DNA from 2 places in the Rhizobium sp. NPDC092011 genome. Region 1 is predicted to be linked to the other one. Evidence: riboswitches for the same ligand, from Rfam matches in the RefSeq annotation. Region 1 holds a riboswitch; the other holds the start of a gene.
The links. A riboswitch is a leader RNA that binds a small molecule or an ion and turns the genes downstream of it on or off. The one in region 1 is predicted to bind glycine.
Positions count from the first base shown of each region.

Region 1 (5,404 bases):
TGATGACGGAGGAGGGGTGATTGGGTTGTTTCTCCGAAGCCAAGTCACCAGCGCTCAACCCACCCGTTGATCTACCAGCGTGCCGTCACGTTTTCTGCTTGCGATTTGCAAAAGATGGGTCCTGTCTCCAGTTCGCCGAGCGAGACAGGAACCGGTTTTCCTGTTCTTCAGTATGTTGACAGGTGTCGGCAAGGGCGGTTGGTCAACGCGCGCGTCCCATGATCAAATCACTTTGGTGGCTTCGTCGAACTCAAGGCCTTTATCGACTACATCCATTTCGTTGCGAGCCGAACGACATTATTCCCTCAAAAGCCGTCACGCGCTCTGTTGGCTGAGACGTTGGCGTTAAGGGGCGACATGGCCTTCGGGATCATGCATGCTTGGAATGAAATCCCTCAAATTTCCAACAAAGTAGTTCCGCATTCCCACGACGGAGAGTACTTAATGTTTGGAGAATCTGCTCCAAGTGCATCATGGCCAGTTTTGAGGGGAGGGGATCAGCTACCCGCTTGCAAATGTGCCATGAACACTTCGGTTGGTGTCTTATAGCCCAGGCATTTTCTCGGTAGGTTGTTCAGATGGTGAGCGAGTTGAACCAGGGCCGATTGCGGCACCTCGGCCAGGTCAGTGTCGCCTGGCATGAAGCGGCGGATGCGTTTGTTGGCGTTTTCGACCGCACCTTTCTGCCAGGGTGCACTGGGATCGCAGAACCAGCTGCGCGCACCTATGCCATCTTCCAAAGCCCTGAAGCCGGCAAACTCCGTGCCGCGATCAAAGGTGAAGCTCTGACGTGCGAAGGCCGGCAAAGGAGAGAATGTTTCGATGATCTTGTCCATGATCGGGCGCGAGTGGCGGCTGGCGTTCTTGAGCATGACGGTGTAGCGGCTCTTGCGCTCGACCAGTGAGGTGAGGTTGGCATGTCCGAGTTCGCGTTCGAAGATCAGGAGGTCGCCCTCCCAGTGACCAAACTGCGTCCGATCATCAATAAAATCAGGCCGTTGCGATATTCGGTGACTGGCTGGAAACACGCTGTTTCGCGGCTTCCTCGATCCACGCGGGCGGCGTTTGCGGCGCGCCTCGGGCAGATATCGATAGAGGCCAAGCCCGTAATCTTCCTTGCTGTAGATGAAGCGGTAGATGGTCTCGGCGCAGATGCGAACCAGGCTGACGCTGTCGGCCAGCAGACGGCCGGCAATCTGCTCCGGTGACCAATAGGCCTGCAGTTTCTCAATCACCATGCGACGCAAATGCGGATGGCGACGGAGCTTTCTCAAGCGTCGACGCTGCTCTTTGGCGATGTCATCAGCAACTGTCGAGAAGTAACCGCTGTATTCAGGAAGCTCGTGATCCCGAAAGGTATTGCGACGGATCTCACGGTAGATGGTCGAGCGGTGGCGGCCGAGCTGGCGCGCCATCTCATTGATCGAAACCTTGCGCTCGACAAGATGATGAAGGCGGCGCCGATCGGCGAGGGTCAATTGCTTATAGCAGCGAGACATGGCAAAATCTCCAAAGCGAAACCATTGAAATCATTGGCATGTCGCACTTGGAAATGGAATGTACCGTTACGATATAACATATCGCATAAGATAGCTTATGGAACTTTGCCGACCTCGCTATTGTCCTCGTGCGTCTGGTCCAGCTGCTGGCGGCTCCGCTTTGTCCTGTTGGCGGCTATCTACGATGTACCTTCAGTGCTTTACTGATTTGGTCGTCGGAAGCGTTATCCGACGACCACTATTATCCTACATCTGGCATCCCCCCGCATCGGTCGCGAGTTCATAGGTTTAGACTTGGATGCTCACGTCGAAAAGCTCTTAGCCACGGAGCTTGTCGTGGATAGTCGCTCCGACTATCTCGGCGGTAGCGCAAGACAAAGTCCAACCCAAATGTCCATGTCCAGTGTTGTAGAATACATATGGGCGGCGCCCCACTCCAACGCGTGGAAGCATATTTGGCATCATCGGCCGCAATCCGCTCCAGGGAATAACGCGATCGGTGTTCATGGCAGGAAAATGCTTGCGCGCCCATTTGACCAAAGGCGCGATCCGGTCGGCGCGAATGTCTAAGTTTGTGCCATTGATTTCAGCCGTGCCCGCGATCCGGAAACGATCCTTGCCCAAACGGCTAGTGACAATTTTCGCTGCGTCGTCCAAAAGGCTAACCCAAGGTGCAGCGTCCTGCGAGCCGTCGTTGTCGTTCAAGTTGATCGTGATCGAATAGCCTTTCACAGGATAGACATTGACGCGATCACCCAACATCGATGCGAACCTCCGGCTTGCGACGCCTGCGCAGATCACGACCGCATCAAAACCGGAAATGCTCTCTTGGATGCCGTGGTCGGCACTTGCCGGATGCCATTCGACAGCCGCACCGTTGCCTTCTGGCCTAAAACCGACGACGTTTGTACCAAGTCTGAATATCGCGCCCATATTTTCGCAGGCCCTAGCGAGTCCACGTGTGAACTTATGTATATCTCCCGTAGAATCAGATGGCGTAAAGAAACCACCGTAGAACGCCCCCTGCAATGACGGCTCGATCGACCGAATTTCTAAGGGCGTTACCGGCCGCCGATCGAGACCCGCTTCGACAAGAAGTTCGTTCACTGCCATCGCATGCCGAAAACTTTTCTCGTCATTGTAAAAATGCAGGATTCCGCGATTTTCATAATCAAAATCGATGCCTTCGCGCTGCGCAATATCGAGCATGTGATGACGGGCCTGGATGGCGAGACGCGCAGTGTCGATCGTATTTAGCCGGTAGTTCGGAATTGCGGCGACAAACTCGGCGAGCCAGCTGTATTTAGACCATGAAGGTCTGAGGCTGAGAAGGAGTGGTGCGTCGTTCCGCAGCATCCATTTCATGCCCTTCCAAAGTGTCGACCAATGATTCCAGACTTCGGCATTGCTTGCGGAAAGCTGGCCGCCGTTGGCAAAGGATGTCTCCATTGCTGGATAGGCATGACGATCGAAAACCGTTACGCGATATCCGCGTTTCAAGAGAGTGTAGGCAGTGGTAATGCCGGTGATGCCGGCCCCGACGATGGCTACGTGTTTCATAGTTTGTCTCCACGGACAGTTGTCTTAGGCTCTGGGCCTTCTTCACCCCCTCTGTCCTTGGTACCTGAGAGCTTCCCGCAAGCGCGGTATCCCCTTCGGTGGGCACAAGTGCCACTCTCCAGATTTTCCGGCTGTACGGTCCTTTTGCCTGAGAGTTTCCGGGGGGAATTGCTCCGTCGGCGCCTTTGCAGATCTCTTCCGAACAGCTTGTAGGAACTTTGCAACCTTCGTTCGCGCAGCAGCAGAGCCGCGATCAGAACCGGTGGTGATCAAATAACCCCGAGTTCGCGGCCGGCTTCGGCAAAGGCCGCAATCGCCCGCTCGACATCCGCCGTCGAATGCGCCGCCGACATCTGCGTGCGGATACGCGCCTGTCCCTTCGGCACGACCGGGAAGGAGAAGCCGATCACGTAGACGCCCTTCTTCAACATCGACGCTGCCATGTCTTGCGCGAGCTTCGCGTCGCCGAGCATGACCGGGATGATCGCATGCCCCTCGCCGGCAAGCGTGAAGCCGAGCTTGGTCATTTCCGAGCGGAAAAGCGTGGCATTGGCCGTCAGCCGCTCGCGCAGCGCATCGCCGTTCTCGATCAGATCGAACACCTTCAGCGAGGCAGCGGCGATGACAGGCGCCAGCGTGTTGGAGAAGAGATAGGGGCGCGAGCGCTGCCGCAGCCATTCGACGATCTCGGCCTTGCCGGACGTATATCCGCCGGATGCGCCACCGAGCGCCTTGCCGAGCGTACCGGTGATGATATCGACTCGGCCTTCGACGCCGCAATATTCCGGCGAGCCGCGGCCATGCTTGCCGACGAAGCCGACCGCGTGGCTGTCATCCACCATGACCATCGCGCCGTATTTTTCGGCGAGATCGCAAACGCCCTGAAGGTTGGCGATGATGCCATCCATCGAGAACACGCCGTCCGTCGCGATCAGCTTGAAGCGGCTGCCCTCGGCCTTCTTCAACTCTTCTTCGAGTGCTGCCATGTCATTATTGGCGTAGCGGAAGCGCTTCGCCTTGGAGAGGCGCACACCGTCGATGATCGAGGCATGGTTCAGCGCATCGGAAATGATTGCATCCTCTTCGCCGAGCAGCGTCTCGAACAGGCCGCCATTGGCATCGAAACAGGAGGAATAGAGGATCGTGTCCTCCATGCCGAGGAAGGAGGAGATGCGCGCTTCGAGCTGCTTGTGCTCTTCCTGCGTGCCGCAGATGAAACGTACCGAGGCCATGCCATAGCCGTAGCGATCGAGCGCCTTCTTGCCCGCGTCCGCCAGTTCCTCGTTATCGGCAAGGCCGAGATAGTTGTTGGCACAGAAGTTCAGTACGCGCTCGCCGGAGGCAACGGCGATTTCGCCGGCCTGCTTCGACGTGATGACGCGCTCGGATTTATAGAGGCCGGCATCCTTCAGGGACGCGAGTTCGGTGGTGAGATGTGAAAGAAAAGCAGAGGACATTTTCGCTTCCAAGTAAACATTTTGGTCGGTAGCCAAACCTGCAGGCCAAGTCGGCGAAGATTAGCCCACAGATGTACACGCGGCTCTCTGTTATTGCCGCTCGAAGACGACCTTGCGGGCGAGCCAGCAACCAACCGTTAGGCGATTGACATTGCCCGCATCATCGCGTTCGAAGACGAGTGTCCAATCCCCGGGCGGATTGGAATCCATCGCTCGTTCGTTAGGCATCAGCCAGACATCCGGGCCAATGGCATAGATCGGCTGCATGGCGCCTTTGCCGAGGAAGCCCTCGAAGGCTACATAAATCTCGCCACCGGACGACGCACACACGAGGTCGGAGCCTAGTTCCGTAGAGTGAAATCGCCCTTCTATATCCTTCCGGGCGTCGCCGTCGATCTTCTCAAGCTCGATGAACAGGTTCTCGTCTGTCCGCGCGAGCCTGATCACGCCACCAGATTTGCGTTCGAGCGTCATCGCTCCAGAGCGCGCAATGCCGTCCGCTTCAACTTCCATGATGTCCGGCAGCGTGGCGAAACGTGCCTTCATCCGCCCATTCCCAAAGGCGCTGAGGCTTAACGACAGTTTTGTTTCCCAATCTAGGTAGTTGCCGTACCATACAGGATCGACCTGCCGTTCCGGGCTCGGTTTGGGCAAGAAACCCAACGCCGCTTCGATAATGCGGTTTGCCGCCTCGTTGGAATTGGCCTGGTGATTGAACATCACAACGACTGAGATTCGCTTGGACGCAGCGTAGCGCCGTTGCAAACTCCAACCGCGCAACGCGCCACCATGCCCGGAAACTTCAATGCCGTGAATTCTATTTTTCTTCAGTCCGAAGCCGTAACAGGCAGGCGCGCCATCGATGTAGAATGTCGGTGCCGAGATTCT
Region 1 covers NZ_JBIVSO010000005.1:329,795-335,198, reverse strand. The annotation lists gene acs (acetate--CoA ligase) at 1-3, shown strand, start outside; gene ACIQJ2_RS22735 (IS30 family transposase) at 498-1,499, opposite strand; gene ACIQJ2_RS22730 (D-amino acid dehydrogenase) at 1,818-3,059, opposite strand; glycine riboswitch at 3,186-3,270, opposite strand; gene ACIQJ2_RS22725 (glycine C-acetyltransferase) at 3,329-4,516, opposite strand; gene ACIQJ2_RS22720 (D-aminopeptidase) at 4,607-5,404, opposite strand, start outside.

Region 2 (5,404 bases), on a different contig from region 1:
CTTCATCGAGATGGGCGAGCGACCAGACGTCGGCAAGCGGCAGCCGGCCCGCAGCAAAGGCGAGTGTCAGAATGGCCGAGCCGGTCAAGGTCGTGATCGTATTCAGGCTGGCAAGCTCCATCGGCGTATCATATTTGCGCAGCGCCGCCGCGAAGGCGGCGATTGCCTCCTGCGGCTGCTCCTGATGCATCACGCCTTCGGCAAGAATGAAGCGCGCGCCAATCTCCCGTGCCGCCCATTCGATCAGCGGGTTCCAGCGCTCCGATTGCCGCTCGACAAGACGCGCCGGCTGATCCGCGCGATAGCAAAGCAGATCAGTGCCAGAAAAGCGCACGATTTCGTCAAAGACGGCGCCACTCTCGACCGTCACCCCATCGATGGCAGTGTTGACCAAACGCGTAACGGGCATGGTGGCGGGGTCGATGACCCCGGTCTGTGCCGCCCATTCGGCGGCTACCAACCTGGCAAGCGCTTCCGTCGGCAAAGAGAGGGCATGACGCGCCGGCGTCTTCACCACCTTGCCGTCGAGGGCGATTGCGTGCCCATCAGCGCTGCTGCTGATCGTCACATCCTTGTAGAAGCGCTTCGGCAGCGGCTTCTTCATCTGGATCTGCGCGCGGCGGATCGGGTCGGGATGGCTCAGACCTTCGGAAAGATCGTTCAACAGGTCGCGCATGGCGTCACCTCAGAGAATATGGCTCAACAAATCGTTCGGATGGTGCGCAATCGCATCGGCGCCTGCGGCCAGAAGCTCTTCCACGGACGCATAGCCCCAGGAAACGCCGATCGCAGTTGCGCCCGCTGCCTTCGCCATCTGCATGTCATAGATCGCGTCGCCGATGACGATGGTATCGTGCGGATCCATGCCGGTTTCGTCGCAGCACTCCGTTACCATGGCCGGGTGCGGCTTCGACGGGCAATCGTCGGCAGTGCGGGAAACCACGAAGTAGGGCGTAAAACCGTTGACTTCAAGAATATGGATCAGACCGCGGCGGGATTTGCCGGTCACGGCACCCAGCAGAAGCTCGTCACGAGCAGCAAGCGTCTCGATCAGCGGCTTGATACCGTCAAAGAGCGGTGTCTGCATATCTCCCTCGTCGCGTACGCCGGGGGAGATGGACTTGTAATGCGCTGACATGGCAATCGCTTCGTCATCGACATGCGGCTTGCCTTGCATGCGGGCGATAGCAATCTCGAGCGAGAGGCCGATGATGGACTTCGTTGCCGAAATGTCCGGACGCTTGTAGCCGAAGTCGACGAAAGTCCGTGCCATCACCTCATGGATCAGGCGGACGCTATCGACCAGCGTGCCGTCGCAATCGAAAAGGACCAGTTTCATTCGTCGTCCGGCTCCCCTGCCGATGCCTCGTCAAAACCGAGGAGATTCCATGTCTGCACCATATGCGGCGGCAGAGGCGCGGTGACGCGCAGGCGTCCGCCGCTCGGATGCGGGATATCGATCTTGCGGGCATGCAAATGCAGGCGCTTCTGCACACCGCCGGGGAAATCCCAGTTGTGATCGTCGTCGAAATATTTGGGGTCGCCGATAATCGGGTGCCCCATGTGCAGAGCATGGACGCGCAGCTGGTGCGTACGGCCCGTATAGGGTTCCATTTCCAGCCAGGCGAGGCTCTGGGCTGCGGTCTCGAGCACACGGTAATAGGAAATGGCGTGATCTGCGCCCTCCTCGCCGTGCTTGGCGACGCGCATCCGGTCGCCATCGGGCGTCGCCTCTTTCACAAGCCAGGTGGAGATCTTGTCTTCATGCTTGCGAGGCACGCCTTTGACCAGCGACCAATAGGTCTTCTTGGTATCGCGTTCGCGAAAGGCAGCCGTCAGTTTCTGCGCAGCACCCCGGGTACGGGCGATAACGAGAACACCTGAGGTGTCCCGGTCTAGACGATGCACCAGGCGCGGCTTCTCGCCCTTCTTGCTGGTCCATGCCTCCAGCATCTGGTCGATATGACGATTGAGGCCGGATCCACCCTGAACTGCGAGGCCGGCAGGCTTGTTCAGCACAAAGACCTTGTCGTCCTCATGCAGCAGCATGCGCGCCAGAAGCTCGGCATCGCCGGCGTGCTTCAAGTCTTTTCCAGCAATGGGTCCGCTCTTGGCATCCTTTGCATCGACATCGAGCGGCGGTATGCGGACGATCTGTCCCGGCTGCACGCGGGCATCTGTCTTGACGCGGCCGCCATCGACGCGAACTTGGCCGGAGCGCATCAGCTTCTGCAGCTGACCGAAGCCCAGTCCCGGATAATGCACCTTGAACCAGCGGTCGAGGCGCATGCCGGCTTCGTCATGCTCGACCTGTATATGTTCAATCCCGGCCATTCTTCTTCTTTCAAACGTCGCAGCATGTTCCGATGAATGCCAAACGCTCGTTGGACGGGATCATGCCAATTCAAACAACGGGACAAACAGCCCCACGGCCGGCGAATACCGGCCTTTTGACGTGGCTTTAGAGCATTTCGAGGAAAAGTGGAAACTGGAATTGCCGGGGCCGGATATTTTTCTGGCTCAGTTTCCTTTGGCGGATACGACAGGCAAGTTGATATCGACCATTCCCGCCTTCTCAAACATCAGCATGACAGGCACGGTGCCGCCCTTCTTGAAGGGTGTTTTCACCTGCTTGAACATCATATGCATGGTATTGGGCGCGAGCGTCACGGTTGCGCCGGCGGGAATGGCGATGCCACCCTTGATTTCGCGCATCTTCATGATCTCGCCTTCCATCTTCATCTCGTGCAGCTCCACCTTGCCGGCGGCCGTCGAGGTCACGGAGGTCAACTTGTCCTCGGTCTTGCCGGTGTTGTGGATCGTAATGTAGCCACCGCCGACCGGCTGGCCCGGAAGCATGGCACGGACGTAACCGCCGCTGATGTCGAGATCGCCAAGTTTGGCATCTGCCGAGCCGGCGGGTGCTGCACCGGCGTCCATGTGCATCCCAGGCATCGACTTCATCGCGCCGCTGTCCTGTGCCATCAGAGCGCCTGTGCTCAGCGAAAATGCCGATATCGAAATCAATATTGCAGCGGCGTGGTTGCGGTTCATCTTCGTCTCCTGCCCCGGTCCTCAATCGAGCAGAAGGGATAGCCTCTCCCATGACAGTTGCAAAGGCCCGTAATCATTGCGAAACGCAGGATTGATCGGCGCGACAAAAATTTGTTCGACGGCGACACTTGCCCCTTGCCATCTCCGGCCGGGACCGGATAATGGCTCTCGACCTTGTTGGGAGAATCCGGCGCAAGCCGGTGCCGAAGGAGCAACCGCCCCGGAAACTCTCAGGCCAAAGGACCAACAAGGGGCAGACGGAACTCTGGAGAGAAGCGCGAAAGCGCTCGCCGAAGGGATAACAATCTCAGGCACAACAGACAGAGGGGGCTCATCGTCAGGCGCAACCGCGCCGAAATTGTGAGCTCTGCGCTTTGAGACGAGCGCAAAACCCGGAGGCGTCATTTGGACGAGACCGCTGCCCTCAAGAAAACCCCGCTTCACGACCTGCATGTATCGCTCGGCGCCCGCATGGTGCCGTTTGCCGGTTACGACATGCCCGTGCAGTATCCCGCAGGCGTGATGAAGGAGCATCTCTGGACCCGCTCTTCCGCTGGCCTGTTCGACGTCTCCCACATGGGCCAAGTGACGATCCGCGCTCGCTCGGGCAATTACGAGGATGCGGCGCTTGCGCTGGAAAGCCTCGTGCCGGTCGATATTGTCGGCCTCGCCGAGGACCGCCAGCGCTACGGCTTCTTCACCGACGACAAGGGCGGCATCCTCGACGATTTGATGATCACCCATATGGACGACTATCTTTTCGTCGTCGTGAACGCCGCCTGCAAAGAGCAGGATCTCAAGCATCTTCAAGATCATATCGGCGAGAGCTGCGAGATTACTTTGCTCGATCGCGCCCTCATTGCGCTGCAGGGACCCCGCGCCGTCGACGTCCTTGCCGAGCTCTGGGCCGACATCGCCTACATGAAATTCATGGATGTGCGCCATTGTCGCCTCCATGACGTCTCCTGCCTGGTATCGCGCTCCGGCTATAGCGGTGAAGACGGTTTCGAAATCTCCGTCCCCGCAGACAAGGCCGAGGATATCGCCAAGCGCTTGCTGGAACATCCGGACGTGCAGCCGATTGGCCTGGGCGCGCGTGACTCTCTCCGCCTCGAAGCCGGCCTCTGCCTCTATGGCAACGATATCGACCAGACGACGTCCCCGATCGAAGGCGCGCTGGAATGGGCGATCCAGAAGGCGCGCAAGACTGGCGGCGCCCGCGCAGGCGGCTTCCCCGGTGCAGCCCGCATCCTCGGCGAGCTCGATGGCGGCACCTCGCGTCGCCGCGTTGGCCTGAAGCCCGAAGGCAAGGCGCCGGTGCGCAGCCACGCCAAGCTCTATGCCGATGCTGAGGGCAAGTCCGAGATCGGCGAAGTCACCTCCGGCGGCTTCGGCCCGAGCGTCGAGTCTCCGGTTGCCATGGGCTATGTGCCAACCGAACTCACCGCGCCCGGCACTGTCGTTTTTGCCGAAGTGCGGGGCAAGTATCTGCCGCTCAGCGTCAGCGCCCTGCCTTTCATCAAGCCTACCTACAAACGTTGAACGTCTTTTCCAGAGAGGATTACCCATGCTGAAATTCACCGAAGAACACGAGTGGCTGAAGGTTGAAGGCGACGTCGCAACCGTCGGCATCACGGCGCATGCCGCCGAACAGCTCGGCGATCTCGTTTTCGTGGAATTGCCTGAAGTCGGCGCCAGCTTCTCCAAGGGCGGCGACGCTGCAACCGTCGAATCCGTCAAGGCAGCCTCGGAAGTCTATTGTCCGCTCGACGGAGAGATCACCGAAGTCAACGAAGCCATCACGGCCGATCCGGCACTCGTCAATACCGACCCGATGGGTGCAGGCTGGTTCTTCAAGCTCAAGCTGAAGAATGTCAGCGATCTTGATGGTCTTCTTGATGAATCCGGTTACAAGGAGTTGATCGGATAATGACGACGCCTACGGAATTCACATTCACCGACTACCAGCCGTACGATTTTGCCAATCGTCGTCATATTGGTCCGTCTCCGTCGGAGATGACCGAGATGCTGAAGGTCATCGGCTATAACAGCCTGGACGGCCTGATCGACGCGACGCTGCCACCGGCCATCCGCCAGAAGACGCCGCTCTCCTGGGGTGCGCCGATGACGGAGCGCGAGGCGCTCGACAGGCTGCGCGAGACCGCCAACAAGAACAAGGTCCTCGTCTCACTCATCGGTCAGGGCTACTACGGCACGATCACGCCGCCGGTCATCCAGCGCAACATTCTGGAAAACCCGGCCTGGTACACGGCCTATACGCCCTACCAGCCCGAAATCAGCCAGGGCCGCCTTGAGGCGCTGCTGAACTACCAGACGATGATCAGCGACC
Region 2 covers NZ_JBIVSO010000002.1:1,045,873-1,051,276, reverse strand. The annotation lists gene ACIQJ2_RS13430 (ATP12 family chaperone protein) at 1-676, opposite strand, end outside; gene ACIQJ2_RS13425 (HAD-IA family hydrolase) at 686-1,339, opposite strand; gene ACIQJ2_RS13420 (RluA family pseudouridine synthase) at 1,336-2,334, opposite strand; gene ACIQJ2_RS13415 (copper chaperone PCu(A)C) at 2,521-3,054, opposite strand; glycine riboswitch at 3,223-3,310, shown strand; gene gcvT (glycine cleavage system aminomethyltransferase GcvT) at 3,460-4,596, shown strand; gene gcvH (glycine cleavage system protein GcvH) at 4,622-4,984, shown strand; gene gcvP (aminomethyl-transferring glycine dehydrogenase) at 4,984-5,404, shown strand, end outside.
Region 2: another riboswitch for glycine. It lies ahead of gcvT (glycine cleavage system aminomethyltransferase GcvT); the one in region 1 lies ahead of ACIQJ2_RS22730 (D-amino acid dehydrogenase).